3 regions of the Paracoccus sp. SSJ genome follow, and region 1 is predicted to be linked to each of the others. Evidence: riboswitches for the same ligand, from Rfam matches in the RefSeq annotation. Region 1 holds a riboswitch; each other region holds the start of a gene.
The links. A riboswitch is a leader RNA that binds a small molecule or an ion and turns the genes downstream of it on or off. The one in region 1 is predicted to bind thiamine pyrophosphate.
Positions count from the first base shown of each region.

Region 2: it holds a riboswitch for thiamine pyrophosphate, as region 1 does, so the genes downstream of both, QPR87_RS09180 (TenA family protein) here and thiC (phosphomethylpyrimidine synthase ThiC) in region 1, are expected to answer to the same signal.
Region 3: it holds a riboswitch for thiamine pyrophosphate, as region 1 does, so the genes downstream of both, thiD (bifunctional hydroxymethylpyrimidine kinase/phosphomethylpyrimidine kinase) here and thiC (phosphomethylpyrimidine synthase ThiC) in region 1, are expected to answer to the same signal.

Region 1 covers NZ_JASSPE010000027.1:24,321-34,538, reverse strand. The annotation lists gene QPR87_RS20825 (multidrug efflux RND transporter permease subunit) at 1-2,282, shown strand, start outside; gene QPR87_RS20820 (efflux transporter outer membrane subunit) at 2,384-3,763, shown strand; TPP riboswitch at 3,798-3,928, shown strand; gene thiC (phosphomethylpyrimidine synthase ThiC) at 4,052-5,851, shown strand; gene QPR87_RS20810 (exopolysaccharide biosynthesis protein) at 5,907-6,662, opposite strand; gene QPR87_RS20805 (carbohydrate kinase family protein) at 6,770-7,690, opposite strand; gene QPR87_RS20800 (TFIIB-type zinc ribbon-containing protein) at 7,711-9,018, opposite strand; gene QPR87_RS20795 (SPFH domain-containing protein) at 9,028-10,158, opposite strand; gene QPR87_RS20790 (hypothetical protein) at 10,174-10,218, opposite strand, start outside.
Region 2 covers NZ_JASSPE010000006.1:235,930-246,147, forward strand. The annotation lists gene QPR87_RS09145 (GNAT family N-acetyltransferase) at 14-502, shown strand; gene QPR87_RS09150 (hypothetical protein) at 622-1,155, shown strand; gene QPR87_RS09155 (homoserine dehydrogenase) at 1,223-2,539, shown strand; gene QPR87_RS09160 (GntR family transcriptional regulator) at 2,625-3,269, opposite strand; gene QPR87_RS09165 (M48 family metallopeptidase) at 3,315-3,998, opposite strand; gene QPR87_RS09170 (TIGR02300 family protein) at 4,147-4,470, shown strand; gene QPR87_RS09175 (NUDIX hydrolase) at 4,544-5,017, shown strand; gene QPR87_RS09180 (TenA family protein) at 5,021-5,662, opposite strand; TPP riboswitch at 5,728-5,859, opposite strand; gene QPR87_RS09185 (AI-2E family transporter) at 6,027-7,217, shown strand; gene hflC (protease modulator HflC) at 7,346-8,455, opposite strand; gene hflK (FtsH protease activity modulator HflK) at 8,455-9,654, opposite strand; gene gorA (glutathione-disulfide reductase) at 9,713-10,218, opposite strand, start outside.
Region 3 covers NZ_JASSPE010000005.1:235,233-245,450, forward strand. The annotation lists gene mobA (molybdenum cofactor guanylyltransferase MobA) at 1-51, shown strand, start outside; gene QPR87_RS07765 (ABC transporter permease) at 48-779, opposite strand; gene QPR87_RS07770 (ABC transporter ATP-binding protein) at 776-1,534, opposite strand; gene tenA (thiaminase II) at 1,531-2,205, opposite strand; gene QPR87_RS07780 (ABC transporter substrate-binding protein) at 2,202-3,173, opposite strand; gene QPR87_RS07785 (HesA/MoeB/ThiF family protein) at 3,170-4,132, opposite strand; gene QPR87_RS07790 (thiamine phosphate synthase) at 4,129-4,725, opposite strand; gene QPR87_RS07795 (thiazole synthase) at 4,722-5,486, opposite strand; gene thiS (sulfur carrier protein ThiS) at 5,488-5,685, opposite strand; gene QPR87_RS07805 (FAD-dependent oxidoreductase) at 5,669-6,646, opposite strand; gene thiD (bifunctional hydroxymethylpyrimidine kinase/phosphomethylpyrimidine kinase) at 6,643-7,470, opposite strand; TPP riboswitch at 7,538-7,641, opposite strand; gene QPR87_RS07815 (HAD family hydrolase) at 7,766-8,368, shown strand; gene QPR87_RS07820 (L,D-transpeptidase family protein) at 8,464-9,030, shown strand; gene aroQ (type II 3-dehydroquinate dehydratase) at 9,095-9,529, opposite strand; gene QPR87_RS07830 (response regulator transcription factor) at 9,557-10,218, opposite strand, start outside.

The sequences.
Region 1 (10,218 bases):
ACGGCAAGCCGGCGGCGGCGCTGGGCATCCAGCTTTCGGCCGCCGGCAATGCGCTGAGCACCTCCGAGGCGGTGCACCAGAAGATGGAGGAGCTGTCGCGGTTCTTCCCCGACGGCGTCAGCCATACCATCCCCTATGACACTACCCCCTTCGTCGAGGCGTCGATCGAGAAGGTGCTGCACACGCTGCTGGAGGCGGTGGCGCTGGTCTTTGTGGTGATGTTCCTGTTTTTGCAGAATTTCCGCTATACTATCATCCCGACCATCGTGGTGCCCATCGCGCTGACGGGGACGGTGGCGGTCATGCTGGCGGCGGGGTTCTCGATCAACGTGCTGACCATGTTCGCCATGGTGCTGGCCATCGGCATCCTGGTCGACGACGCCATCGTGGTGATCGAGAACGTCGAGCGCATCATGGCGACCGAGGGGCTGCCCCCGCGCGAGGCGACGGAAAAGGCCATGGGCCAGATTTCGGGCGCCATCGTCGGCATCACGCTGGTCCTGGCGGCGGTCTTCGTGCCGATGGCCTTCTTTCCCGGCTCGTCGGGCATCATCTATCGCCAGTTCGCGCTGACCATGGTGGTGTCGATCCTGTTCTCGGCCTTCCTGGCGCTGACGCTGACCCCGGCGCTTTGCGCGACCTTCCTGAAGCCGATCAGCGGCCATCACGAAAGGAAGGGCTTCTTCGGCTGGTTCAACCGCAATTTCGACCGGCTGACCGAGCGTTACACCAGCGCGGTCGGACTGGTCACGCGGCGGCGGCTGGTGATGATGGCGTTCTATCTGGTGCTGGTCGGCGCGACGGCCATGGGTTTCCTGCGCCTGCCGACCAGTTTCCTGCCGAACGAGGACCAGGGCTTCATCATCGCCGACATCCAGACCCCGGCCACGGCGAGTTCCAACCGCACGGACGAGGTGCTGGGCCAGGCCACGCAGATGTTCCAGCGCAGCGATGCGGTCGAGAATACCGTGGCGATCCGCGGCTTCAGCTTTTCGGGGCAGGGGCCGAACGCGGGGCTGATGTTCGTCACCTTCAAGGACTGGGCCGAGCGCGAGCAATCGGCGCAGGACATCGCCAATGCCGCGAACATGGAGATGTTCGGCTATCAGGACGCGCAGGCCTTTGCGCTGTCGCCGCCGCCGATCCCCGGCTTCGGCGCCACCGGCGGCTTCAGCTTCCGCTTGCAGGACCGCGGCGGGCAGGGGCAGGAGGCGCTGCTGGCAGCCGCTCAGCAGATCATCGCCAAGGCGCAGGAAAACGGCATCGCCACCGGGCTGCGCATCGAGGGGCTGCCCTCGGCCGCGCAGGTCTTCGTCACCATCGACCGCGAAAAGGCCAATGCCTTCGGCGTGACCTTCGCCGACATTTCGGCGACGATCTCGCAATACCTGGGCTCGGCCTATATCAACGACTTCCCCAATGCCGGGAAGATGCAGCGCGTGGTCATGCAGGCCGAGGACGACAGTCGCATGCAGGCCGAGGACATCCTGGCGCTGACCGTGCGCAACGCGGGTGGCGGGATGGTGCCGTTTTCCTCGTTCGCCAGCGTGGCATGGGAGCAGGGGCCGTCGCAGGTCGTGGGCTATAACGGCTATCCCGCGATCCGCATCGCCGGCGCTGCCGGCCCGGGCTACAGCTCGGGCGCCGCCATGGCCGAGATGGAGCGGCTGGCGGCCGAGCTGCCGCCGGGCTTCGGCTATGAATGGACCGGGCAGTCGCTGGAGGAGATCCAGGCCGGTAGCCAGGCGACGCTGCTTTACGCGATGAGCATCCTGTTCGTCTTCCTGCTGCTTTCGGGGCTTTACGAAAGCTGGTCGATCCCGCTTTCGGTGATGCTGGTGGTGCCGCTGGGCGTCCTGGGCTGCGTCGTCGCCGTCATGCTGCGCGACATGCCCAACGACATCTATTTCAAGGTGGGGCTGATCGCGATCATCGGGCTTTCCGCCAAGAACGCCATTCTGATCGTCGAGTTCGCCAAGGACCTGCGCGAGCAGGGGCAAAGCCTGATCGACGCGGCGGTGACGGCGGCGAAGCTGCGCTTTCGCCCGATCCTGATGACCTCGCTGGCCTTCACGCTGGGCGTGGTGCCGCTGGCCATCGCCACCGGACCCTCGGCGGCCAGCCAGAACGCCATCGGCACCGGGGTGATCGGCGGCATGGTCGCGGCCACGGTGCTGGCGGTGTTCTTCGTGCCGGTGTTCTTCGTCTTCGTGCTGGGCGGGGTCAGCCGGCTGACCGGCGGCAGGACGGCGGCCGGGCCGCAGGCCGATACGGCGGGCTAGGCTCCGGCGCCGCCGCAAGGCACGGGCGGGACCAAGGCCGCCCGTGCCGCCATTTCCCTTTCCGCGGCCCCAGCCGGGCCGCGTTCAACAGAGAGTTTCGGATGATCCAGACCTTGCCTCTTTCCCGCCGCGGCCTGCTGGGCGGGCTTGTCTCGACCCTGGCGCTGGCCGCCTGCAACCCGGTCAGCCATACCGCGCCCCGCGCCGAGGTGGCCGGCGCCTTCGCCGCCAGTTCCCCGGCCCGCCGCGCCGGCGCCAACGCCTGGTGGGCGGCGTTCCGCGACAAGCGGCTGGACGGGCTGATCGCCGCCGGACTGAATCGCAACCTGGACGTGCAGACCGCCGTCGCCACCATCCGCGAGGCCCAGGCCAATGCGCGGCTGGTCGGCGCCAGCGACCTGCCGCAGGTCGATGCGCAGGGCGCGGCGGCGCGCAACCGCAGCGAGACCGGCATCGTCGAAAGCAGCTCGGCCACGCTGGGCGTGTCCTGGCTGGTCGATCTGTTCGGCCAGAACCGGGCGGCGCGGCAGGGCGCCTCGGCCCGGCTGGACGCGGCCTATCTGTCGGCCGAGGTGGCGCGGCTGACCGTGGCCAGCGCCATCGCCTCGGCCTATGTCGACGCGCGCTATTACCAGGAGGCGCTGGCGCTGACCCGGCAAAGCCTGACCAGCCGCAAGCGCACGCTGGAGATGACCCGCACCCAGGACGCCTTCGGCAGCGTCTCGCGGCTGGAGGTGCTGCAGGCCGAGCAACTGGTGGCGCAGGCCGAGGCGGCGCTGCCGGGGCTGGAGGTCGGCTTCGACCAGTCGGTGAACCGGCTGGCCACGCTGACCGCCGGGCGCAGCGCCGATCTGGCGGCGCAGCTGCGCCAGGGCGGCGGCCAGCCGCGCGCCCGCTACAGCGCCAGCGTCGGCGTGCCGGCCGACGTGGTCCGGGTGCGCCCCGACGTGCGCATGGCCGAGCGCAACCTGGCCGCCGCCGCCGCCGATGTGGGCGAGGCGCAGGCGGCCTTCTATCCGCGGCTGACGCTGTCCGGCTCGATCACGCCGACGAATATCGGCGGCGGCGGCAGCAGCAAGAGCTGGGGCTTCGGGCCGCAGATCTCGCTGCCGCTGTTCTCGGGCGGGGCGAACCAGGCGCAGCTTTCCGCCGCGCAGGCGCGGGCGGAACAGGCGCGGCTGGCCTGGCAGGCCTCGGTCCTGGGCGCGGTCGAGGAGGTCGAGAACGCGCTGGCCGGCTATAACCGCGACGCCCGCGCCGTCGCCGCGCAATCGCGGCTGGTCGAGAACGCGCGCGAGACGGTGAACCTGACCCGCAGCTCCTATGAGCTGGGCGAGGCGGATTTCTTCCCGGTCCTGGATGCCGAGCGCAGCCTGCTGTCGGCCCGGCAGGAACTGGCCGCGGCGGTGCGCCAGCAGGCGCTGAACTTCGTCGCGCTCAGCGCCGCCTCGGCCGGGGGTGTCGGCCTGCCCGCCACCTGAGGGATTGACCGCCCGGCGGGAAACGGCCATGCTCCCCTCACGTCAGGGGAGTCCCGCCTAGGGGACTGAGAGGCTGACAGGGACCGCCCATGGGCGGTTCCGGTGAAGCGACCCTTTGAACCTGACCCAGTTGATGCTGGCGTAGGAAGACCGAAGGGCAGCTTTCCCCATATGCAGATCGCGGGGTGGTCCTTTCGGGCCATCGGGCCCTTTGCGCGTGATCCGCGGGGCCGGCATGGTCCCTTTCTGCCCTGTTTTCCTCTGGGTCTTTCGCCGAAGGAGGACCAGATGAGCCAGACCATCCCGCAAATCACCACCGGCCCGCTGCCCGGATCGCGCAAGATCCATGTGCCGGGCAGCCTGCACGACATCCGCGTGCCCATGCGCGAGATCGCCGTCTCGAACGAGCCGCCGCTGGTCGTCTATGACAGCTCCGGCCCCTATACCGACGCGGCGGTGCAGGCCGACATCGCCCGCGGCCTGCCGGACCTGCGCGGCGACTGGCAGCTGCGGCGCGGCGACGTGGCGCCCTATCCCGGCCGGCAGGTCACCGCCGCCGACAACGGCTTTGCCGAGGGCGCGCGGCTGACCCCCGCCTTTCCGCTGCGCCGCGATCCCCTGTGCGCGGCGGCGGGCCGGGCGGTGACGCAGCTGGCCTATGCCCGCGCCGGCATCGTCACCCCCGAGATGGAGTTCGCGGCCATCCGCGAGAACGAGGGGCGGCTGGCCGCCCATGCCCGCGACGGCGCGCCGATGGGGGCCGAGCTGCCCGATCTGGTGACGCCGGAATTCGTGCGGGCCGAGATCGCCGCCGGCCGCGCCATCATCCCGGCCAACATCAACCACCGCGAGTTGGAGCCGATGATCATCGGCCGCAATTTCAAGGTCAAGATCAACGCCAATATCGGCAACTCCGCCGTCACCTCCAGCATGGAGGAGGAGGTCGAAAAGATGGTCTGGGCGATCCGCTGGGGCGCGGACACGGTGATGGACCTGTCCACCGGCCGCAACATCCACAACATCCGCGACTGGATCATCCGCAACGCGCCGGTGCCCATCGGCACCGTGCCGCTGTATCAGGCGCTGGAGAAGGTCGGCGGCGTGGCCGAGGATCTGAGCTGGGAGGTGTTTCGCGACACGCTGGTCGAACAGGCCGAGCAGGGCGTGGACTATTTCACCATCCATGCCGGGGTGCGGCTGCACATGATCCCGCTGACCGCGCGGCGGGTGACGGGGATCGTCAGCCGCGGCGGCTCGATCATGGCGAAATGGTGCCTGCACCACCACCGCGAGAGCTTCCTTTATGAACGCTTCGACGAGATCTGCGAGATCATGCGGGCCTATGACGTCAGCTTCAGCCTGGGCGACGGGCTGCGTCCCGGCTCGATCGCCGATGCCAATGACGAGGCGCAATTTGCCGAACTGCGCACCCTGGGCGAGCTGACGAAGATCGCCTGGGCGCGGGATTGCCAGGTGATGATCGAGGGGCCGGGCCATGTGCCGATGCACAAGATCAAGGCCAATATGGAGGAGCAGCTGCGGCATTGCCACGAGGCGCCGTTCTATACGCTTGGCCCGCTGACCACCGACATCGCACCGGGCTACGACCACATCACCTCGGCCATCGGGGCGGCGATGATCGGCTGGTTCGGCACGGCGATGCTGTGCTATGTCACGCCCAAGGAGCATCTGGGCCTGCCCGACCGCGACGACGTCAAGACCGGCGTCATCACCTACAAGCTGGCCGCCCATGCCGCCGATCTGGCCAAGGGCCATCCCGGGGCGCAGCGGCGCGACGATGCGCTGTCGCGCGCACGGTTCGAGTTCCGCTGGCAGGACCAGTTCAACCTGGGCCTGGACCCGGACACCGCGCAGGCCATGCATGACGAGACGCTGCCGAAAGAGGTGCACAAGCTGGCGCATTTCTGTTCGATGTGCGGGCCGAAGTTCTGCTCGATGCGGATCTCGCACGACATTCGGGCCGAGGCTGAAAAGCAGGCCGGCATGGCGCGCATGGCCGAGAAGTTCCGCGAGGGCGGGGCGCTTTACCTGCCGGTTGCGGAAAGCGTGGCGGAGGCGGCCGATTGATCCGCGGGGGCGCGGCTTCTGGCCGCGCCCGCCTGCCTTGGCGTTTCGTGCGCGGTCAGGCAAGGAGCAGGGCGAGGCCGCGGAAGAACGCCCAGATCACGCCCCAGACGACGGCGGCGGCCAGGACGGCGATCAGGCTGCCGGCGACGATCCAGATCCCGTCCCGTTCCAGAACGCCGAGCGCGAGGACGGAAATCGCCAGCGCCGGCAGCATGTTGCCCAGCGGGATCGGCAGCAGCAGCAGGATGGAGAGCACCAGGCAGAGCGCGCCGATGATGTGCAAGGCCAAGGGCCCGGTCAGCACCGGAATGCGCGGCGAGAGCAGCCTTTCGGCCCGGGCCAGAAAGGGGGCGCTGCGCGCGATGATCGCCGCGAAATCCGCCCGCGGCACCGAACGCCCGGCGATGAAGCGGGGCAGCCATGGCCTGTGGCCCAGCATCATCTGGAAGGACAGGTAGACCAGCGGCAGGCCCAGGATGCCCGCGGTGCCCGGCGGCATCGGCAGGACGTTGGGAAAGGCGAAGAGCAGCAGAAGGCCGGCGGTCGCGCGCCCCTCCAGCAGGACCAGCAGATCGGTGACGCTGATCCGGGCGCGCGTGTCGTCGTCGGCGATCCGCATCAGGAATTGCGAGAGGTGCTGCCGGTGGGTTCGACCTTCGGCAGCCGGGTCGTCCGGGGTGCCGGCGTCGCCATTCGGCGGCATCGGGTCTTTTGGCGGGGGTGTGGGTTCGGGGAGTTGGTTCTGCGACATGCGGTCCTGGTTCCGGGGGCTGCCTTGGTCGTCGGCGTCGAAACCCGCAGCCCTGGCCATGGGTTCCCCCCGTCCTCGTCAAGGCTGCGCGAGACCGGGGCGGGGCCGAGGGCGGCCGCCTTGCGTCTTGAGTATTTGAGGAACGAAGAAGCCGGGGCCGCCGCCGGTCAGGACGGCAGCGCGGCCAGTTCGTGCGCCCAGGGCGGGTTGGCGCCGGGGCGCGAGACGGTGATCGCCGCCGCCCGGGTGCCGAGCGCAAGTGCGGCGGCGATGACTTCCGGGGTCAGGCGCTGGATCCCCTTGCGCGTCAGCACGCCGGCGCGGTCGAGCGCGGCCAGCACTCCGGCGTTGAAGGTGTCGCCGGCGCCGATCGTGTCGGCGACCTCGACCCGCACCGCCTGCGCGGCAAGCGGTGCGCCCGACCAATGCGCCCGCGCGCCGGCCGAGCCGCCGGTCTGGAACACCACCCGCGGCCCGCGGTCGAGGATGGCGGCGGCGGCTTCCTCGAAGCTGGCGCCCGGCATCAGCCATTCCAGGTCGTCCCCCGAGAGCTTGACCAGATCGGCCATGCCGATGAGCCGGTCGAGCCGGGCGCGATAGGCGGCCTCGTCGGCGATGAAGAAGGGGCGGATGTTGGGATCCAGCATCACCGGCATGCGGTGGCGGACGCGTTCCACCAGCGCCTCGACGGCGCTGCCGCAGGGATCGGGCACCAGGCTGATGCCGCCGATGAAGAGCGCCGAGACATCGTCGGGAATGTCGGGCAGGGCGCCGGGGGCGAACATGCGCCCGGCCGAACCCTCGTCATAGAAGGAATAGCGCGCCTCGCCCCCGGTCAGGGTGACGAAGGCCAGCGTGGTCAGCCGGTCGCTGCGCGGGCAGAGGCCGGTATCCACCCCCGCCTCGGCCAGCGGGCGCAGCAGCATGTCGCCGAAACCGTCGCGCGAGATCGGCCAGAGATAGCCCGCCTGCGCGCCCATGCGGCCAAGCGCGATGGCGGTGTTGTAGACCGCGCCCCCGGGCAGGGGCCGGTAATTGGCGCCTTCGGGCACCATGTCGATCAGCGATTCCCCGGCGCAAAGGATCATGGCCTTCCCCCTCCCGTTTCTCAGCCGCTTCGGACGGCTGGACCGCCCGCTCCTGTCTCCTGATAGCGGTAACTGCCGCTCATGGAAATATCCGGCGTGAGGGGTGCCGCGCCGATGCGGACGAAATCGCCGCGCTCGTTCAGCCAGAGCAGCGCCAGAAGCAGGGCGAGCGCCAGCAGGACGGCAAAGGCGATCTTCCAGACCGACCAGGGCCGTTCGCCCTGGACGCGGCCGGACTGGCCGTTGACGACGAAGCGGTAGCTTTTGCCGTTGTAGCGATAGGCGGCGGTCCAGACCGGCAGCAGGACATGCTTGAAGGTTTCGTCGCTGTAGCGGGTCTCGATGCCGGTGATGCGCTGTTCGTTGCCGCCGATGGCGCGGCGCACGTCCATGGCGATGACGCCGGCCATTTCCTGACGCGCGATGCCGTGGCCGGAGGCGAGCGGGATCGTATAGCCCTCGGCCAGGAAGCCGGCGAGGTATTCCGGCTGGTAGGGGACGAGGTGCGACAGCTCCCAGGGCGTCAGCGCGTCGGTGATGCGGCGCGGCAGCGAGCTGGAGGCGAGCACCAGGACATCGTCGAAATCCCGCGCCACCTGGCCCGAGACCGGGGTCCAGCGCGTCTTGCGCACCTGCTGGGCGACGCGCTGCTGGCGGCCGTTCACCATCTGCGTGACGTAGACCGTCTCGTAATACCAGTCGCCGCGCGCGCCGGTATAGCGCGAGGCGGTGTCGGCGTCGAAAGTCCAGAAGGGCGAATAGACCCCGCTCATCCTCTTGCCGCGCCGGGCATAGGCGGTCAGGCCCGAGGGCGCGAACCACAGCCCGTGCAGCCAGTCCTCGAGCGCGGTTTTCGCCTGCGCTTCGGTGATGACGAAGGGCAGCACGCCCTGCGGCTTGATGTGGCGGGTGGTGCCGGTGTCGGTGACGACGGCGGTGGCGCAGAACGGGCAGGCCGAGGCGTGGCGGTCGCTGGTGATCTCGACCTTGGCGCCGCAATTCGGGCAGGAGAGGGTGCGGACCGTTTCGGTCAGGTCGCTGTGTTGGTCCAGCGAAAGCCCGTGTTCCAGCGGCAATTCGCGCAAGCCCGGCGACTTGTGCCCGCCGTCCCATTGCAGCGCCCGCCCGGTCGCCGGGTCGAGCAGGATAGCGCTTTCGCCCCATGGCCCCTGCTGCGGCTGGCGGGCCGGCGCGCGGGCGGGGCCGGGACCGATATGCTGCTCATGCCCGCAATAGGGGCAGACGAGGCTTTGCTGGCCGGGCGAGAATTCCAGGCTCGCGCCGCAATTCTCGCACGGATAGCGATATTCCGAGGGCGGCGTCGGCATTCCGGCCGGTCACTCCGCCTTGGGGATCGGCGGCGGGGGCGGCGCGACGGTGAAGAGCTGGGCGAGTTCCGCGACCTCATCGGCCGGCTTCCAGCCGTCCTGGCCGGGGGTCCAGACCAGCGTTTCGCGGGTAAAGCCGCCCTCGCGCACCAGGCGGCCGAGATGGGCGCGGCCATAGGGGCCGTCGGCCTGGCCGTTCACGGCGATGTGCCAGACGGTCTCGGGGTGGTGCAGCGGCGGCGGGGTTTGCGGCGCCTGCTGCTGGGGAGGCTGCTGGGGAACGGCGCCCCAGGGGCCGCGCTGCGCCATGGCGACGCCCATGCCCGCACCAAGGCCGGCGCCGATGCCCGCGCCCATGCCGCCGGGCTGGGTCGAGGCGTTCAGCATCGCCTCGGATGCGGCATATTGGCCAAAGCGGTTCAGGTCGCCGACGATGCCCATCGAGGTGCGCTTGTCGAGCATCTTTTCCACCTCGTCGGGCAGGCTGATGTTCTCGATGTAGAATTCCGGGATGGTCAGGCCGTAGGCGGCGACGGTCGGGCCGATCGCCTTGGCGACCATCTGGCCCAGGTCGCCGGTATTGGCCGCCATGTCGAGCACCGGGATGCCCGAGCCCGCGATCATGCGCGAAAATTCCTGCACGATGATGTTGCGTAGCTGGAAGCTGATCTCGTCGCGGGTGAATTCGCCGTCGGTGCCGACGATCTCGGTCATGAAGCGGCCGGGGTCGGTCACGCGCATGGAATAGGTGCCGAAGGCGCGGATGCGGACGGGTCCGAATTCCGGGTCGCGCGCGATCACCGGGTTCTTGGTGCCCCATTTCAGGTCGTTGAAGCGGGTGGTGTTGACGAAATAGATCTCGGACTTGAAGGGCGAACGGAAGCCGTGGTCCCAGTGCTGCAGCCGGGTCAGGATCGGCAGGTTGTTGGTTTCCAGCATGTAGAGGCCGGGGGCGAAGACGTCGGCAAGCTGGCCTTCGTGGATGAAGACGGCGGCCTGGCCCTCGCGCACGGTCAGCTTGGCGCCGTATTTGATCGCCTTGCCGCCGGTCGGGTAGCGATAGACCATGGTGTCGCGCGAGTCGTCGGTCCATTCGATGATCTCGATGAACTCGCCGCCGAGGATGTTGAAGAGGGACATGGGGCTGCCTTTTCGTTACTGGGCCGCGGGCAAGAGCGTGTCGAGGTATTGTCCGTCCGA
Region 2 (10,218 bases), on a different contig from region 1:
AGGAGGCCGGGAGATGGAACTTCGTCCTGCGCGCGACGGGGATATTCCCGCGATGCTGGGCTTCTGGAACCCGCTGATCCGCGAAACCACGATCACCTTTTCCAACGAAGAAAAGACCGCCGAGGGGCTTGCGCAAATGATCGCCGGGCGCCGGGCGGCCGGGCGCGAGTTCCTGGTTGCCGAGGAGGCCGGCGAAGTGCTGGGACTGGCGAGCTACGACCAGTTCCGCGGCGGCAACGGCTATGCCCATTGCATGGAGCATACCGTCATCCTGTCGCCCGCCGCGCGCGGGCGCGGGGTCGGCCGGGCGCTGATGGCGGCGCTGGAGGACCATGCCCGCACCGCCGGCTCGCACAGCATGATCGCCGCCGTCTCGGCCGAGAACGAGGCCGGCATCGCCTTTCACCGCGCCATCGGCTACGTGCCGGTCGGACTGTTGCCGCAGGCGGGGCGCAAGTTCGGCCGCTGGCTGGACCTGGCGCTGCTGCAAAAGATCCTCTGACCCCGACTTGCCTGGCGCCGGGCGCTGTGGAAAACTCGCGCCCGGAAACACCGGGGCCGAAAACACGAGGCCGAAAACACGGGGAACAGGATGAGCAAGAGCCGCAACCGCGGGACAGCATGGCAAGGATAGGCGCGCCGCCCGAGACGCATTACACCTTGCCGGCCGATTTCGCCGCGGCGCTGGGACAATGCGTGGCGAGTTTCGGCTGGCTCGAGGAAATCATCAAGCGCACCATCTATGCGCTGGACCGCGCGCGGCTGGCCGACGACCTGACCGAGGAAGAGCTGCAAAGCTGGCTGACCCGCATGGTCTCGATCGCCGACGACTCCATGGGCACGCTGATCGAACAGCTCGACGCCGCCATGCGCCGCTATCCCGGGCTGCGCGACCGCAACCGCATCACGGACCGGCTGGCCGAGATCCGCCTGCAGCGCAACCTGCTTTGCCATGCCTCCTGGCGGCCGACCGAGGACAAGGCGCGCTGGCACCCCGCCTTCGTCAACACCAAGGGCGAGGTGCAGCGCCAGCCGCTGGGCATCGCCGACCTGGACGCCGTCCGCGCGGACACGGTCGAGATCGGCACGCGGGTCCTGCGGGTGATGCGGGCGACCGGGGTGCAGGGCTATTGGGCGGGCGACGACGAGGCCTGAGCCCATGCGCGTTGCAACGTGCCGCGCCATCCGCTAACACCGCCTGGTCCATAAATAAGAGTTTCATATGTCCGCCCAGAAACAGGGGCAAAACGCCTCTCCGCTTCGTCTCGGCATCGCTGGCCTCGGGACGGTCGGCACCGGCACCGTCAAGATCATCCAGAAACACGCCGCCCTGCTGGCCCTGCGCGCCGGAAGGCCGATCGCCATCACCGCCGTCAGCGCCCGCGACCGGATGAAGAACCGCGACGTGGACCTGTCCGGCTATGGCTGGGAAGAGGACGCCCGTGCGCTCGCGCTGCGCGAGGACGTGGATGTCTTCGTCGAGCTGATCGGCGGCGACGAGGGCATCGCCCGCGAGGCGGTGACCGCCGCCCTGCGTGCCGGCAAGGACGTGGTGACCGCCAACAAGGCGCTGCTGGCGATCCACGGCCAGGAACTGGCGGAACTGGCCGAGGCCAATGGCCGGGTCATCCGCTTCGAGGCCGCCGTGGCGGGCGGCATCCCGGTGATCAAGGCCATAACCGAGTCGCTGGCCGGCAACGAGATCCGCCGCGTCATGGGCGTGATGAACGGCACCTGCAACTATATCCTGACCCGCATGGAAAGTGCCAGCCTGCCCTATGAGACGGTGTTCGAGGAGGCCCGCCAGCTTGGCTATCTGGAGGCCGACCCGACGCTGGACGTGGGCGGCATCGATGCCAGCCACAAGCTGGCGATCCTGGCGGCCATCGCCTTCGGCACGCGGCCCAGCTTCGACGCGGTCGAGATCGAAGGCATCGAGCGCGTCAGCATCGACGACATCCGCCGCGCAGCCGACATGGGCTATCGCATCAAGCTTCTGGGCGTGGCGCAGATGACCGGGCGCGGGCTGGAGCAGCGCATGTCGCCCTGCCTCGTGCCCGCCGACAGCCCCCTGGGGCAATTGCAGGGCGGCACCAACATGGTGGTGATCGAGGGCGACTCGGTCGGCCAGATCGTGCTGCGCGGTCCGGGTGCCGGCGAAGGCCCGACCGCCAGCGCGGTGATGTCCGACGTGGTCGAGATCGCGCGCGGCGTGCGCATGCCCAGCTTTGGCCAGCCGGCGATGGCCCTGGCCTCGCCGCAGCCGGCCCGCACGGCGGTTCCGGCGGCCTATTACATCCGCCTGCAACTGACCGACAAGCCGGGCGCGCTGGCCAAGGTGGCGACCGTTCTGGGCGATTCCGGCATCTCGATCGATCGCATGCGCCAATACGGCCATTCGCGCAGCGAGGGCGTGGCGCCGGTGCTGATCGTCACCCACAAGACCACGCCCGAGGCCATAGACCATGCCATCGAGGCCCTGCCCCGCACCGGCGTCATCGCCGGCGAGCCGGTCGAGCTGCGCATCGAAGAGGTCTGAGCCGGCACGGGCGGCGCCCCGCCGCATCGCCGGGTTTTCGGGTATTTGCAAAACGGAAAGACCGGCTGGCGGCGCCGGGGCGGCCTCAGGCGCTGCCGAGATGGCGCAGCCCATGCGTCACATCGGCGCGGACCGCCAGCCGCAGCCCCGGCTCGTCCCCGGCCCGCAGCGAGGCCAGGATCATGCGGTGATGGCGCGGCGGTTCGTTGCGCTTCATCCGCCCGTACAGCGCCCGCATGGTCGGGCCAAGCTGCAGCCAGACCGTCTCGACGATGGCCAGCATCGCCGGGGCCTGGGCACGCAGGTAAAGCAGGCGGTGGAACTCCAGATTGGTGCGGATGTAGCCCACGGCGTCGTGGCGCTCGGCCGCCTCGCCGATGGCGGCGTTGATGACGGCCATGCGCTCGATCAGGGCCTGGTGGGCACGCGGCAAGGCGCGGGCGGCCAGTTCCGGCTCGATGAGCCCGCGCAGGGCGGCCAGTTCCTCGATCCGCTCGACCGACAGTTCCGGCGTGGCGATCCGTCCCGAGGAGGAGAGCGACAGCGCCCCTTCGGCCACCAGACGGCGCACCGCCTCGCGCGCGGGTGTCATCGAGACGCGATGCTCGGCGGCGATGCCGCGCAGGGTCAGGGGCAGCCCCGGCGGCAGTTCGCCCAGCATGATGCGCTGGCGCAGGTTGCGATAAAGCCGCTCATGGGCCGAACTTTCCGAGGAACGCGTAACAGTCATGCGCCATCTGTGATCACAAATCCGGCCGCCGTCAAGCCGCCCCGGTCAGGAGCGGAAGCGCCAGGCCAGCAGTTCATGCCCATGCTGGCGCAACCAGTCGCGATGGCGTGCATAATCGGGCCTCAACCGGCCGGTCGCGGCCCAGAAGGCGGCGGAGTGATCCATATGCAGCAGATGCGCCACCTCATGCGCGGCGACATAGTCCAGCACCTCGGGCGGCGCCATGGCCAACCGCCACGAAAACATCAGCCGCCCGTCATGGGTGCAGCTGCCCCAGCGCGAGCGGGTATCGCGCAGCGCGAGCGCGCGAAAACCGCGCCCCAGCGCCTCGGCATGGCGGCCGCAGGCCGAAATCAGCCGTGCCTGCGCCAGATGCTTCAGCCAGGTCTCGACCAGCACGCCGGGGGGACGGCCCTGCGGCACCAGCAGCGCCTCGTCCGCCAGTTCCACCCTGCGCCCGCCATGGGGCAGGATCCGCCGCTGGCGGCCCTCGACGGGCAGCAGGGCGCCATGATCCACCAGGCGCAGCGGCGGCATCCCGGCCCGGGTCTGGCGCAGCCATTCGGCCCGCGACTCGGCAAAGGCGCGACCATCGGACAGGCTGGCGCGGCTGGGCAGGGTCAGCACCACCTCTCCGCCCGCGCGCGCCACGCGCAGGGTCATGCGACGCGCGCGGGCCGAGCGCCGCAGCGTCACCGGAATGTCGCCTCCGACCAGAATCCTGTCCATATTTTCCCGCATCTTGCGAAGGGCCGCCCCTCTGCCCATGTTTCCCCCGCACCGCTACCGGCCTGCAAGGGGGAAAAGGCTTTGACAGCCTGCCCCGGCTGTGGCAGGGGACAGCGGATTTAGCTGAACGCGGCAGAAAGAGAACACCATGCCCAAAGAGGAATGGGGCACGAAACGCCTTTGCCCCCATTGCGCGACGCGCTTTTACGACCTGACGAACGACCCGATGACCTGCCCGGCCTGCGGTGCAGAATTCACGGTGGAAAGCCTGACCAACGGCCGCTCGCGCTCGCTGATTTCGGAAAAGGCCGCCTCGCGCGAGGAAGACCGGACCGCTCTGGTCGATGACGACGATCTGGACGATGACGCCGACACCGGCGATCTGGACGACGATCTGCTGGACGACGACGATGACGATGGCGACATGTCGCTGGAGGACATCGCCGACGTGCCGGACAATGACGACGAGTAAGCCCTCGTCCTGACCAATCTGGGGCCCCGGAGCGCAACCCGCGCGGCCGGGGCCTTTTTCATGGCGGCCGAACATGCGGATCATCGACAGACAGGCCATGCGCGCCATCCTGCTGACCCCGGACGACCGGGTGCTGCTGATGCGGGTCGATTACGGCGGCGGCGACTGGTGGATCACCCCCGGCGGCGGCGCGGAGCCCGGCGAGACGCCCGAACAGACCCTGCGCCGCGAACTGGCCGAGGAACTGGGCTTCGCCCTGCCCGCCATCGGCCCGCTGGTCTGGAGGCGACGCGTGGCGATGACGCTGCACCAGCAGCGCTGGCGGCAGTCCGAGGATTATTTCCTGATCGAGACCCCGGATTTCACGCCGGCGATCCAGAACGCCCCCGAGGCCGCCACCATCCGCGAATTCCGCTGGTGGAGCCTGGCCGAGATGCGCCACACATCCGAGCGGCTGGCTCCGGCCGGGCTTTTGCGCATCGTGCTGGATTATCGGGAAAGCGGGCCGCCCGGCAGCCCGCCCGATGTGGAAATCATCGAGGATTGATCGCTAGCCCGCGTAGGCATCATCGAAAAATTCCCGCTCAAGCCGGACGGCACGGCTGAAGAAGTCCCGCGCCTGATCCGCCGCCTCGGGCCCGACGCGGTCGAACTCGTCCCGCAGGAAGCCCACGAAATCGCGGAAGAAGGGATTGTCGTGCAGCGTGATCCATTCGGCATGGACGAAGTTCTCCGGCAGCGGCCGGGACGCGCGCATGGCCCAGTCGAGGTAAAGCCCCTCGGCCACGTTCAGCACCGCCAGAACGGCCGGATAGGCGCGCGTCGCCGCCGCCTCGCGCATCAGCGCCTGAAAGCCCGCGGTAGGGGCGCTGTCGGGAATGGCGGCGCGATCCGCCGCGCTGACGCCAAGCGCGGCAAAGGCGCGCAGGAAATAGTCGTTCTCCTCGCCCGAGACCATGCCGGCGAAGCGCCCGAAACGCAGCCGCGATTCGAAACGGTCGGCCGAGGCGATGGCCGCACCCAAAAGCGTCAGGAAGGCATCGAGAAAGCGGTGGTCCTGCACCAGATAGCGCGCCATCGCCGCATCCGCGATGCTGCCGTCGCAAAGCTCTCGCACGAAGCGATGGTTCACGGCGGCGGACCAATCGGTCGCGCATTCGCCGCGCAGGGTCTCAAAGAAGGTTTCGGTCATCATGCCCTCATGGCTTGGGGCGAGACCGTCGGTGCGGGCGGCCTCGCGGTGAGGCCGGCAAAAGGCAGGTGCATCTTTCCCATTCCTCCGCCGGCATGATCCGGGTCAGGTTCGAAGGGTCACCGCGCCGCCCGTCGCCGGGACGATCGAGGCCAGCGGTTTCTCAGCCCCTTGCCGGGGCTCCCCTTGGTGGCGCCAGACTAGCGCGGGCGGCGGCGCCTGTCACGCGCTTCCCACAAGATCGTGAGCCGCGAAATCCGCAGGCAACCGGCCATGGCGCGGCATTCCGGCTTGCAGCCGGGGGCGAGATGTTATCTCGTTGCCGCAGGGAGGGCGCGACCCGCCCCCAGCCAGGATCGGGACCATGACGACAGGCGAAATGCCGAAACCCACGACCGCGACAGAGCTGAACGATCCCGCCGCACCGCGGCAAAGCCCCAAACAGGTCGGGCTGCGCGTGCATCGCCCCCCCTTGCTGACCAATATCTCGGCCGCACGCTGGCTGCTGCTGGCCATCGTGGCGGCCTCGATCTATTTCTTCCACGGCTTCCTGGTGCCCGTGCTGGCCGCCATGGTGATCGCGCTGGCCAGCTGGCCGCTGCGCGAGCGTGCGGCCCATCAGCTGAACCTGGGCCGCACCTGGGCGGCGGCGGCGCTGGTGCTGGTGCTGGTCTGTTTCCTGCTGATCCCCATCGCCATGGCGCTGATCTATGCCTTCCGCGAGTTGCGCGACTGGATCAACTGGGCGATCCTGGTCAACAGCTCGGGTGCCGCGACACCGGGCTGGATGGTCGACCTGCCGCAGATCGGCGACTGGCTGGACGAGAACTGGCAGACCTATATCGGCCGCCCCGGCGGCATCAGCGAGATCGTGCAACTGGTCAGCGGCTCGAATATCGGGGCGATCTATCGCGGCGCGGTGACGGCGGGAACGCTGGCCTTCCACCTGGCGCTGACGCTGCTGTTCATGCTGATCACGCTGTTCGTGCTTTATCGCGACGGCGACAAGATCGTGGCGCAGATCGACCAGGTCGGGCGCCGCATCCTGCCCGACCGCTGGAGCAGGCTGTCGCGCGTGGTGCCCGCGACGATCAGCTCGACCGTGACCGGCATGACGCTGATCGCCATCGGCGAAGGGGTGATCCTGGGCATCGCCTATTGGCTGGCGGGCGTGCCCTCGCCGGTGACCTTCGGGGTCATCACCGGCTTCATGGCGCTGATCCCGGGCGGAGCGCCGCTCAGCTTCACGCTGGTTTCGATCTATCTGGTGGCCAGCGGCTCGCCCGTCGCGGGGGCGGCGCTGTTCGTCTGGGGCACTTGCGAGCTGTTCGTCGTGGACAAGACCATCCGCCCGGTCCTGGTCGGCGGCCCGGTCAAGCTGCCTTTCCTGCCGACCTTTTTCGGCCTGATCGGCGGGGTCAAGACCATGGGCATCGTCGGGCTGTTCGTCGGGCCGGTGCTGATGGCGCTGCTGGTCTCGATCTGGCGGGAATGGCAGCGCGAACTCTCCGAAGAGGAGCAGCGGCAGGACAGCAAGCTGATCGGGCTGGAATGACCGGCGCGTGACCAACACCGGAGCGTGAAGTGCCGAGACATGAAAAAAGGCGGGGCGCAGATGCGTCCCGCCTTTCCTGTTGCGCTTTCCTGTTCCGGCCGGTTTCCCGTCCCGGGCCCGCGCCCGGATCAGTCCGCCGGAAGCGGCGCCGGGGGCACCACCGGCTCTTCCTGCGGCGGCGCGGCCAGGGATTCGGGCAGCGGCGTCAGCGTCACGCCGGCACCGGCGCCCAGCGGCTCGCCCTCGCGCGTGGTCTCGGTCGGGGCCACGGCCTCGCCGGGCTCAAGCGCGCCTTGGGTCTCGGACTCGTCGTCCGAAGGCGTAGCGTCCGAAGCCGGCTGGGGCACCGGCACCGGATTGGCCCGGTCGGCCCCGTCGTTGCGCAGGTAGTCGAAGAACTCGCCCTGCGGCTGGATCACCAGCGAGCTGTTCTCGCCCCGCAGCGCCCGCTCGTAGGAGGTCATCGAGCGGGTGAAGGCAAAGAACTCGGGGTCGCGGCCGAAGGCACCGGCATATATGGCGTTGCGGCGGGCGTCGGCTTCGCCGCGCACCACCTCGGCCCGCTTGCGCGCCTCGGAGGTCAGCTCGACCACGGTGCGGTCGGCGGCGGCACGGACACGCTGCGCGGCCTCGCCGCCGCGAGCAATCTCGTCGGCAGCCTCGCGCTCGCGCTCGGCCCGCATCCTCGCATAGGTCGCGGTCAGGTTCTGCTCGGGCAGGTCGGTGCGGGTCAGGCGCACGTCGATGACGCGAATGCCCAGGTCGCGGGCATCGTCGCGCGACAAGTCGCGGATGCGGTTCATCAGCGGCGTCCGGTCGTCCGACAGCACCGTGGTCGAGGGCACCGAGCCCAGTACCTGCCGGATCGCGTTGGTCACGATCGGCTCCAGCCGGCGCTGCGCGAACTCGATGCCGCCCGAGCCCACCGCGCGACGGAACTGCACCACATCGGTGATCTGCCAGCGCGCAAAGGCGTCGACCACCAGCCGGCGGTCGTCCAGCGGCGTGACCTCCATCGGCGGGGTCGGCAGGCCGAGAATGCGGGCATCGTATTTCACCACATTGTCGAGGAAGGGCACCTTGATGCCAAGGCCCGGCTCCTCGCGCACCTCGACCACCTCGCCGAAGCGCAGGACAAGGGCCTTTTCACGCACGTCGACGATATAGAGCGCCGAGACCACCAGGACCGCCACCACGACCAGGAAGGGCAGCGCCAGAAGCGAGATTACACGGTTCATCACTGGTTCCCCCCCTCGGTGTTGCGAGCGCCCGCAGCCCCGCTGCGCAGCTGATCCAGCGGCAGATAGGGCACGACGCCCTGCCCGGCCTCGCCGTCGAGGATGACCTTGTTCACCCCGCCCAGAACCTTTTCCATGGTTTCCAGATACATCCGGCGGCGTGTCACCTCCGGCGCCTTGACATATTCGTCATAGACCGAGTTGAAGCGCGCGGCCTCGCCCTCGGCGGTGTTCACGGCCTCGGCGCGATAGGCTTCGGCGCGTTCGATCACGGCGGCGGCCTCGCCCCGGGCGCTAGCCAGCACGCGGTTCGCATAGGCGTCGGCCTCTTTCTCCAGCCGGTCGCGTTCCTGCTGGGCGGCCTGCACCTCGCGGAAGCTGTCGATCACCTCGCGCGGCGGGTCGGCGCGGTCGAGGTTGACGCGCAGCACGTTGATCCCCGCCTCGTAATCGTTCAGCGTGTTCTGCACCGCCAGCTTCAGGTCGTCGGCGATGGCGCCGCGATCGCGGTTCAGGATCGGCGCCAGTTCGGAGCGCGCCACGATGTCGCGCATGGCGGATTCCGAGACGGCGCGGATCGTGTCGTCGGGATCGGCCAGGTTGAACAGGAATTTCTCGGGGTCCGAGATGTTCCAGACCACCTGATAGGCCATGTCGACGATGTTCTGGTCGCGGGTCAGCATCAGCCCCGAATCCATCGGCCCGGCGCGGCCGGTGCCGATTTCCGTGGTCCGCTCGCCCGAGACCTGCACCACCTCGGCGGTGACGACGGGCCAGGGCGCGAAGTTCAGGCCCGGCTCGCCCGTGCCCACGGGCTTGCCGAACAAAAGCTCGACCGCGCGTTCCTCGGGCTTGACGGTATAGAAGCTGGAAAAGGCCCAGACCGCCACCACGGCGAGGATGGCGATGCCCCAGGTGCCGCGGCTCATCTGGAATTGCGGACCCTGCGGCCGGCGCGGGCCGCCGCCGCGGTTGCCACCGCCCGGCCCCTTGCCGCCCATCAGCACGCGGAGCCGGTCCTGGCCCTTGCGCACCAGTTCCTCGATCTCGGGGATCTGGTCGCCGCGGCGCGGCCCCTGCGGCTTGTCGTCCTTGCCGCCCCCCGGGCTGCCCCAGGGGCGCTGGCCGCCGCCCTGCGGTGGCTGCCTGCCGCCCTTGTCATCATCTCCGCCGCCGCCCCAGGGGCCTTGTCCTGCCATAAATCTCGTGCCTCGCTTTACGTCTGTGTGGTTGAAACTGGTGCCTTCGGCCGGAAAATCAAGCCGATGCGACGGGTTTGTCCAGATTTGCCGCCCCCACCCGGCGCGAAGGCTTGCGCATGGTCACAAGCTCTTCGGCCAGCGTCGGGTGCACGGCGATGGCGGCGTCGAAATCGGCCTTGGTCGCGCCCATGCCCATGGGCACGGCGATCATCTGGATCATCTCGCCCGCCTCGGGGCCGAAGATGTGGCAACCCAGCACCTTGTCGGTCTGCGCATCCACGATCAGCTTCATCACCGCCCGCGCATCCGAGCCGGCGAAAAGCGAGCGCATGGGCCGGAAGCTGGCGACATAGACATCGGCGGGACCGCAGGCCTCGGCCTCTTCCTCGGTCAGGCCGATGGTGGCCAGCTCATGCGGGCGGGTATAGACGGCGCTGGCCACCAGCCGATGATCGACCTTGCGCGGCCGGGCGCCGAAGACGGTGTCGGCGAAGCTGTGCCCCTCGCGGATCGCGACCGGCGTCAGGTTCACCCGGTCGGTCACGTCGCCCACGGCAAAGA
Region 3 (10,218 bases), on a different contig from region 1:
CTGAACCTCAACACCCCCGAGGATCTGGCCCGCGCCGCGCGCCTGGTCTAGACGCCATAGCGGCGCAGCAGCCGGTGCAGCGCGATGGCGACCGCCCTGGCAAAGATCACCGTCATCACCGACAGAACCAGCAGTGCGGCAAAGACCAGGTCGGTCTTCATCCGGCCGTTGGCATGGATCATCAGGGCGCCCAGGCCGCGGGCGCCGCCGACCCATTCGCCGATCACCGCGCCGATGGGCGCATAGACCGCCGCCAGCCGCAGCCCGGTGGCAAGGCTGGGCAGCGCCGCCGGAATGCGTAGGTGGCGCATGATGCGGATGCGGCTGGCGCCCATGACCTGCGCCAGGTCCAGCGCCGCCTGCGGCGTGCGCATCAGCCCGTCCAGAAAGGCGCTGGCCACCGGAAAGAACACGATCAGAACGGTCATGGCGATCTTGGGCGCCATGCCGAAGCCCAGCCACAGCGTCAGGATCGGCGCCAGGGCAAAGACCGGGATGGTCTGGCTGAAGGTCAGGATCGGCCGCAGGACGCCGGTCAGCTTCTGCGAAAACCCCATTGCCACCGCGAGAGTCGCGCCGAGGGCCGAGCCCAGCGCAAAGCCCAGCACCACCTCGGTCAGGGTGAAGCCGGCATGGCGGGCGATCTCGGCCCGGTTCAGCCACAGCGCATCCAGCACCCTGAGCGGCGAGGGCAGCAGAAAGGGCGGCATGCCGGCCAGCCAGATGATCCCCTGCCACAGCAGCAGGACGGTGACGATCAGGGCGGCGACGGTTCTCATGCCATCATCCCGCGCATCAGATCGGCTTGCAGGCTTAGCACCTCGGGTGCGTCATAGGGCCGGGCGGCGGCTTTCGGACGCGGGCTGGCGATGGGCCAGTCGGTCAGCCCCGTCTCGCGCAGCAGCAGGATGCGGTCGCCCAGCCGCGCGGCCTCGGCCGGGTCGTGGGTGACCAGCAGCACCGTGCGGGTGTCCAGCAGCCGTGCCGCCAGATCCTGCATCTGCGCCCTTGTGCGCGCATCGAGCGCCGAGAAGGGCTCGTCCAGCAGCACCAGCGGCCGGTCCTCGAACAGCGTGCGGGCCAGGGCGACGCGCTGGCGCTGGCCGCCCGAAAGATTGGCGGGCAGGTGATGGGCACGGTCGGTAAGGCCAACGGCCTCGATCAGCGCGACCGCGCGGGCGGTTGGGTCTGCTTCCTGCCCGGGGGGCCCATCGGCGTGTTGGGACGACGCAGAAGCTCGCAGCGTGCCGCGCAGGCGCGCGCCCAGCGTGACATTGCCGGTCACGTCCAGCCAGGGGATCAGCCCGGGATCCTGCGCCATCAACGCGACGGGACGGTTGCGCGTTACCTCGCCCTCGAAGCGCGCGCCGGTTTCCAGCCCGGCGATCAGGCGCAGGATGGTCGATTTGCCGACGCCCGAGGGACCGAGCAGGCAGGTCCAGCCGCCCGGGTGCAGCACCAGATCGACGGGCGCGAACAGTGGCGCATCGCCGACCCATGCACGGCCGCGAACCGAGGCCGCTGCGGCAGTCATTCGCGGCCCAGTTCCCAGAAGGCGACTTCGAGCCGCGTGGCGGTGGCGAAGCGATCCGACAGCGCGGCCCAACGCGGGCTTTTCTCGGGCGCCTCGCCCAGCCGCTTGCGGATGGCGCTGTCCAGCAACGCGCCGGCCGAAACGCAGGCGGCCTGGTATTCCGCGCCGGCATAGGTGTCGATCCATTCGCGATAGGGCGTGTCGGGCGCCGCCTCGGTCGCCAGCCGCAGCCCGATTTCGCCGTAACCGATCACGCAGGGCATCAGCGCCGCCAGGAGATCAAGGAAATCGCCTGAATAGCCGGCCTCCAGCACATAGCGGGTATAGGCGATGTTGGTGACGGCCTCTTGCGCATTGGCCAGCACCTCGGGGCCCATGCCGGCGCGGGCGCAGGTCTGGACATGCAGGCTCATCTCGTGGTCGAGCAGCGTGTGGACCGTCGCGGAACAGGCCCGCATCTCATCGAGGTCGCCGGCCTTGACCACGGCCAGCGCCCAGGCGCGCGAGAAGTTCTTCAGGAACAGGTAGTCCTGCACCAGATAGGTCAGAAAGCGGGATTGCGGCAGCGTGCCGTCGCGCAGCCCCTCGACGAAGGGGTGGCGGGTATAGGCGTCCCAGTCGGGCTGCGCCTCGGCCCGCCAGGCTGCAAAGGCATGGCCGTAGCGGTTCATTGCGCCGCCCCCATGTCCTGCGCTTCCATGTCCTGCGCCCCCACGTCCAGCGCCAGGTCCGAGACCGGCAGCACGCCGTCGACCAGCCCGGCTTCGTGCAGGAAGGCTTCGAACCGCGCATAGCGGCCCTGGTCCAGCGCCGCCGGGCTTTGCGAAAAGCGGGGCAGCGTGTCCTTCCACGCCTCGGCGTTCAATTCGTCCTTCAGGTCGGGCGCGGTGGCCGAGAACAGTTCCCAGCTTTCCTCGGGGTGGTTGACCATGTATTGCGCGCCGCGTTCGACCGCATGCAGCAGGCGGCGGGTGCGATCCAGGTCCAGATCGGCCGGGTTGGCGATGAAGATCAGCTCGTCATAGGTCGGCACGCCCTGCTCCTCGACGAAGAAGCATTTGCCCTCGGCGCCCTCCAGCCGCATCTGGGTCAGTTCGAAATTGCGATAGGCGCCGATGGTGGCATCGACCTGGCCGGCGATCAGCGCGGGCGAAAGCGACCAGTTCACGTTGACCATCTCGACATCCTGCATGGTCAGGCCGGCAGTCCTGAGGATCTGGCCGACCAGCGCCTCTTCGACGCCCGAGACGGAATAGCCGATCTTCTTGCCCTTGAGATCGGCGATCTCCTGCACCGGGCCGTCGGCCTTGACCATCAGGCAGTTCAGCGGCGTTGCGACCAGCGTGCCGACGCGCTTCAGCGGCAGGCCCTCATGCACCTGCAGATGCAGTTGCGGCTGGTAGCTGATCGCGTAATCGGCCCTGCCGGCGGCGACCAGCTTCGGCGGGTCCGAGGGATCGGCGGGGGCGACGACCTCGACCTCCAGCCCTTCCTCGGCGAAGAAGCCCTTTTCCTGGGCGACGATGATCGGTGCGTGGTCGGGGTTCACGAACCAGTCCAGGATCAGCGTGACCTTGTCCTGCGCATGGGCAGGCAGGGCGAGCATGGCGAAGGCGGCGGCAAGGGTGAGATGTTTCATCGGTCGTCGTCTCCAAGGGCAAGAAGGGTGATCTCGCCGCTCCAGCGGCGTGAAAGGGCGTCGGCGGCGCGCCATGAGCGCAGGCCGGAACGGCAGGCCAGCACCACGCGCTGGCCGGGATCGGGCAGGGGGCCGGCGGCACCGTAGCCGGGGATGCGCAGCGCGTCCGGTGTGGCCTTGCGCGGCGCCTCGTCCTCGGGGCGCAGGTCGATGACCAGGTCGGCCGCGCGGATCTCCTCGCGGGCGATGAAGCGCGGGCCGTCGGCCTCGGGTGCGGCATCGAAACGGAACTGCGTGAAGCGGCCGTTGTCGAAGCGGATGAATTCGCCCAAGGGAGAGGGGGTCGTGCCCAGAAGCAGCCGCAGCGCCATCTGCGCCTGGATGCAACCGAGCATCCCGACCACCGGGCCCAGCACCCCGGCCGTGGCGCAGGTCTGGCCGCTGTCGGGCGGGTCGGGGAACAGCGCCCGCAGACTGGGGGCGCCCCCACAGAAGCCGCCGACATAGCCCGCAAGCCCCAGGGCCGAGGCCGAGATCAGCGGCTTGCCCGCCGCGAGGCAGGCGTCCGAGAGCGTATAGCTGGCGGCATAGCTGTCGGCGCAATCCAGCACCACATCTGCCGCCGCGACCAGCACCGGCGCGTTCAGGGGTGTCAGACGGTCCGCCAGCGCCTCGATTTCCACCGCAGGATTCAGCCGGGCCACGGCCTGCGCTGCGGCGCGGACCTTGGGCTGGCCGATGTCCTTCATGCGGTAAAGCGGCTGGCGATGCAGGTTCGATTCCTCGACCGTGTCGGGGTCCACCAGGGTGATGCGCCCGATGCCGGCGCCTGCCAGATATTGCAGCACCGGCACGCCCAGCCCGCCCGCGCCGACGACCAGCACATGGGCGGCGGCGATGCGTTCCTGCCCCTCGGCGCCGACCTCGGGCAGGACCATCTGGCGGGCGTAGCGGTTCATGCCGCCACCCGCAGCCATTCGCGGATGCGGCCCTCGGGGTCGGGGTTGAGCGTGATGTCGGTCACGGCCGAGGCGACGTCGGCGCCGGCGGTGAATGCCTCCAGCGCGCGCTCGGGGGTCACGCCACCGATGGCAACCAGGGGCGTCGCGCCGACCAGCCGGCGCCATTCGCGCACCCGGTCCAGCCCTTGTTGTTCCCATTTCATCTTCTTCAGGATCGTCGGCCAGACCGGCCCCAGCGCGACGTAATCGGGCCGCAGCGCCAGCGCCCGGTCCAGTTCGGCATGGTCATGGGTCGAGATGCCCAGCCGCAACCCCGCCTTGCGGATCGCAGGAATGTCGGCCTCGTCCAGATCCTCCTGTCCCAGATGGATGAAATCGCAGCCAAGGTCGATGGCGGCCTGCCAGTGATCGTTGACGACCAGCATCGCGCCATGTTCGCGGCAAAGCTCCTGGCACAGAGCCAGTTCACCCAAGAGCCGGGCGGGGGGCTGGTCCTTGATGCGGATCTGCACCAGCTTCACGCCCAGCGGCAGGGCGCGGCGCAGCCAGTCGCTGCTGTCGAAGATCGGATAGAAGCGCGGCAATCTCATCCCAGCACCGCCATTCCGAACAGGGGGGTCGAGGGCGCGGCCATGTCGCGGGCCTCGATCGGGTTCGCGCCATGCGCCAGCTGTCCCGCCTCGATCGCCAGCGCCATGGCGCGGGCCATGGCCACCGGATCGCCGGCCTTGGCGACGGCTGTGTTCAGCAGAACGGCGTCATAGCCCAGCTCCATCGCCTGCGCCGCATGGCTGGGCAGGCCGATGCCGGCATCCACCACCAGCGGCACGTCGGGAAAATGCGCCCGCAGGCTGCGCAGCCCGTAGGGATTGTTCAGCCCCCGGCCCGAGCCGATGGGCGCCCCCCAGGGCATCAGCACCTGGCAGCCCGCATCCAGCAGCCGGCCGCAGACCGACAGATCCTCGGTGCAATAGGGAAAGACCTGGAAGCCGTCGTCGGACAGCACCCGCGCCGCCTCGACCAGCGCGATCACGTCGGGACAAAGCGTGTCGTCGTCGCGGATCACCTCCAGCTTGATCCAGGGCGTCTCGAACAGCTCACGCGCCATCTGCGCGGTCGTCACCGCCTCGCGCACCGAATGGCAGCCGGCGGTATTGGGCAGGACGGGGATGCCCAGATCCTTGATCAGGCGATGAAAATCCTGGCCCGCGCCGCCTTCGCGCCGCAGGCTGACAGTGGCGATGCCGGCGCGCGAGGCGCGGAACGCCTCGGCCATGATCGCGGGCGAGGGATATTGCGCCGTGCCCAGCATCAGCGGGCTTTCGACCCGGGTTCCATAAAAAACCGGCATCTCAGCCCCCCTGCATCGGCGCCACGATTTCCAGCGCGTCGCCGTCTTTCAGCGTGGTTTCGGGTCGCGCGGCGGCGGGCAGGAAGGCGCCGTTCAGCGCCGTCGCCACCTTGGCCGCGCCCAGTCCGATCTCGGCCAGCGCGTCCTGCACGGTCGGGCCGGTCAGGTCGCGCGCCGCTCCGTTAAGGGTGATCTTCATCCATGAACTCCGGTTTCCGGCCCTCGACAAGGTAATCGGCGGCCATGCGGGCCACGGCGGGGGCCAGAAGATAGCCGTGGCGGTAAAGGCCGTTTGCGTAAAGCGTGCCGCCGCGCCGGCGCAGGCGGGGCAGGTTGTCGGGGAATGCGGGGCGCGCATCCGAGCCAAGCTCCAGGATCTCGGCCTCGGCAAAGCCGGGATGCAGGGCATAGGCGGCGGAAAGCATCTCGACCGCCGAGCGGGCGGTGACGCGATACTTGCCGCCGGTCTCCAGCATGGTGGCGCCGATCATGTAGACGCCCTCGCCGCGCGGCACGACATAAAGCGGGATGCGCGGATGCAGCAGGCGGACGGTGCGGGTCAGGGTCACCTCGGGGCAGCGGATCACCAGCATCTCGCCGCGCACGCCGCGCAGGTCGTGGAGTTCGTCGCGGGCGGCAAGGCCGCGTGCATCGACGACCATCCCGGTGGGATTGCCCTCGGTCTCGATGCGAATGCCCTGCGCCTCCAGTCTGTCGCGCAGCGCCAGCAGTGCGGCGCGCGGGTTCAGATGCGCCTCGGTGGCGAAATGCAGCCCGCGCGGGAAACGGCCGGCCAGTTCGGGCTCCAGCGCCGCGATTTCCTCGGCGGCGACGGGTTGATGCGCCTCGGTCAGCCGGGCGAAGCGGTCGAGTTCCGCCCGGTCGCGCGAGGGGGCCAGGACCAGCGTGCCGCGACGGACGACTTCGGCGCCGTTCGCCTGCCACCAGTCTGCGGCATCGACGCCCAGGCGCAGGACCACCGGCTCGGCGCTTTCCGCCTCGCAATAAGGCGCCAGCATGCCCCCGGCGCGCCAGCTGCAAGCCTGTGAGCCGGGCTTGCCGGCGGGGTCGACGATGCGCGGTGCGATTCCGCGTGCGGCCAGTTCGGTGGCGATGCAAAGCCCCATCACCCCAGAGCCCAGGATGGTGATCTGGTTCATGCCTGCCTCCAGAGCTGGTGGAAATGATGCACCGGGCCATGACCCAGCCCGACCGCCAGCTCATCGGCGCGGGCGATGGCGCCTTGCAGCCAGCCATGGGCGCGGGTCGCGGCCTGCGCCACCGTCAGCCCCTGCGCCAGCCCCGCCGCGATGGCCGAGGACAGCGAACAGCCGGTGCCGTGGGTGTTGTGGGTCTGCTGGCGCGGTGCGGTCAGGATCAGGGGTTCGGACCCGACCAGCAGGTCGGTGCAGGTGTCCTCGGTCGCATGGCCGCCCTTCATCAGCACATGGGCGGCGCCCAGCGCGCGCAGCGCCTCGCCTTGCCGGCGCATCTCTTCGGGCGTCGCGGCGGGCTCGCGGTCCAGAAGGCGCGCCGCCTCGGGCAGGTTCGGGGTCAGCACGGTCGCCAGCGGGATCAACTGCTCGCGCAGCGCCGAGACGGCCTCGTCCGGCAAAAGCGCGTCGCCGGATTTCGCCACCATCACCGGGTCCAGCACCACCGGCACCGGATTGTCCGCCAGAAGCGCGGCCAGCCGGTCGGCGACGACCGTGATCGCATCCACGCCGCCGACCATGCCGATCTTGATCGCGCGCACCTCCAGATCGCCGAAGACCGCGTCGATCTGGGCCGCGACCATGGCCGGGCTGACGGGCTCGACCGCGGCGACGGTGCGGGTGTTCTGCGCGGTGATCGCGGTGATCACCGAGGCGCCATAGACGCCCAGCGCCGAGAAGGTCTTCAGGTCCGCCTGGATTCCGGCGCCGCCGCCGCTGTCCGAGCCGGCGATGGTCAGTGCGATGGGATGGGGCTGCAATCCCGACATGGCCCGCCTTTCGTTTCGGCCGGGCATGGGGACGCGGGGCGGATGGGTGGCGGCCAAGGTATCAGGGCCGCTTCACTCTACCCTTCCCTACGCCGGCATGACCCGGATCAGGTTCGATGGGTCGGTGCCGGGCACCTCTCAGCCTCGTGCGAGGCTCCCCAAGTGTATGAGTCTTCCGCGTGACACTAGGCCCTGGCGCCCCGCTTTGCAAGGGAGACGGCGGGCGGCGATTTTTCGGGCTTTACAGCACCGGCCATTCGGGCCGATCTGTGCCCGACGGAAACGGAAGGATGCGATGAAAAGCGTGATCTTCGACCTGGGTGGGGTGCTGATCGACTGGGATCCGGCACTGGCCTTTGCGGATGTGTTCACCAGCCGGGCCGAGGCCGAGGCCTGGATGAAGCGCATCGGTTTTGCCGACTGGAACCGGATACAGGACGGTGGGCGCAGCTTTGCCGAGGGGGTGGCCGCCGCCCGCGCCGTCCATGGCGACGAGGCGCGGCATCTGGCCGGCTATCCGCTGGCCTTTCCGGTCGCCATCGAAAAGACCGTGCCCGGCACCTGGGCGATTGCCGAGGCGCTTCTGGCGCGCGGCGTGCCGCTTTATGCGCTGACCAACTGGTCGGCCGAAACCTGGCCGCATGCGCTGGAACTGCATCCCCGGCTGGGCGGGCTTTTTGCCGATATCCTGGTCTCGGGCCAGGTCGGCGTGCTGAAGCCCGAGCCGGCGATCTATCGGCTGCTGATGGATCGCAACGGGCTGGTGGCCGAGGATTGCATCTTCATCGACGACAGCGCGGCCAATGCCGAGGGCGCCCGCGCGCTGGGCATCGACGCGATCCACTTTACGGGCGCCGAGGCGCTGGGCGAGGAGCTGGCGCGGCGCGGGGTGATTTGAGCGTCGCGCCCTGCTCAGGTGGCTGTCGCGCCGGGGTCATTGAACCTGCGGCGCTTTCTTGCCAGCATGGGCGCAGTTGGCAGTGAGTTGACCCTTTGCGATACCGTTCCCTCTATTTCATCCCCGTTGCCCTGCTGCTTCTGGCAGGAGCGGCGGTCGGCTATACCAAGGTGATGGCAAGGATCGGCTCGGGCCAGCCCCCGGCCTATGCCCTGCCGGAACAGCAGGCGGATCGCATCGTCGTCTCGAAGGGCGACAAGACCATGTATCTGCTGCGTGGCGATAGAATCCTGAAAACCTATCGCATCGCCATGGGATCAAACTGGAACCAGGGCCACAAGCAGCGGGAAGGGGACGAGCGGACGCCCGAGGGCACCTATCGGATCGATTGGCGCAATCCCCGCTCTATCGCCCATCTCAGCCTGCACGTTTCCTATCCCAATGCCGAGGACAGCGAACGGGCGCGGCAGGCGGGATACAGTCCGGGCGGGAATATCATGATCCATGGCCTGCCCAACGGATGGGGGGCGATGGGCCGGTTGCATCGGCTGTTGGACTGGACCGATGGCTGCATTGCCGTGACCAACGACGAGATGCGGGAAATCTGGTCCCTGACGCCGAATGGCACCTCGATAACGATCAAGGCCGAATGGGCGCCGTGAATCCCGCGCGCCGGGGCTGCGTCGGGTCGCCGTGTTCGAGCGATGCCGGTGCCGCAGGAGCCGCCTATCCCACCAGCTTCGCCACATGGCGCAGCGCCAGCAGGTAGCCGTGTATGCCGAAGCCGGCGATCACGCCCTCGGCGCGCAGGCTGACATAGGAATGGTGCCGGAAGCTTTCGCGCTTGTGGACGTTCGAGATATGCACCTCGATCACCGGCCCGTCGAAGGTGTTCAGCGCGTCCAGGATCACGACCGAGGTATGGGTAAAGGCGGCCGGGTTGATGACGATGGCCTGCGCCTTCAGCCGCGCCTCGTGGATCAGGTCGATGATCGCGCCCTCGTGGTTCGACTGGTGGAAGGCGATCTCCAGCCCCAGCTCGGCCCCCAGCGCCTTGCAGTCGCGTTCCACGTCGGCCAGCGTGGTGCTGCCATAGATCTCGGGCTGGCGCTGGCCCAGGAGGTTCAGGTTCGGGCCGTTCAGGACATAGACGGTGGGCATGGCGTTCTCCGCGAAGATGGGGGCAATCTAGCCCAGTTCGGCCAGGAAGATATAGCCCGCGCCGTAGATCGTCTTGATCAGGCGCGGGTTCTTGGGGTCCTCGCCCAGCTTGGTGCGCAGGCGCGAGATGCGCACGTCCATCGCCCGGTCGAAGCTTTCGCCCGCCGTGCCTCCCAGCGTTTCCAGCATCTGCGCGCGCGAGATCAGCCGGCGCGGATTGTCGAGAAACAGCCGCAGCACCTCGGCCTCGGCATGGCTGATCGGGGTCTCGGCCCCTTCGGGCGAGGTCAGCGTATAGCGGTCGAAATCCGCGGACCAGCCGGCAAAGCGGATCTGCTGGCGGCCGGGGCCCGTCTCGCGCTGCGGCTTGCGCAGCCGCGCGCGGATGCGGGCCACCACCTCGGCCGGATCGAAGGGCTTGATGATGTAGTCGTCGGCGCCCAGCTCCAGCCCGGTCACGCGGTCCTGCACTTGCGCCCGGCCCGAGATGATGATGATCGCCGCGCCGGATTCGCTGGCCAGCCGGTGGACCAGCGCCAGCCCGTCGCGGTCGGGCAGGCCCAGGTCGATCAGGCAGGCATCGGGCTGGATGCGGCGCAGCGCCGCCTCGAATTCGGTGGCGCGGGCGAAGCTGACGGTGCGAAAGCCGGCCTCCTCCAGCGCCGAGGACAGCAGGCGGCGGATTTCGG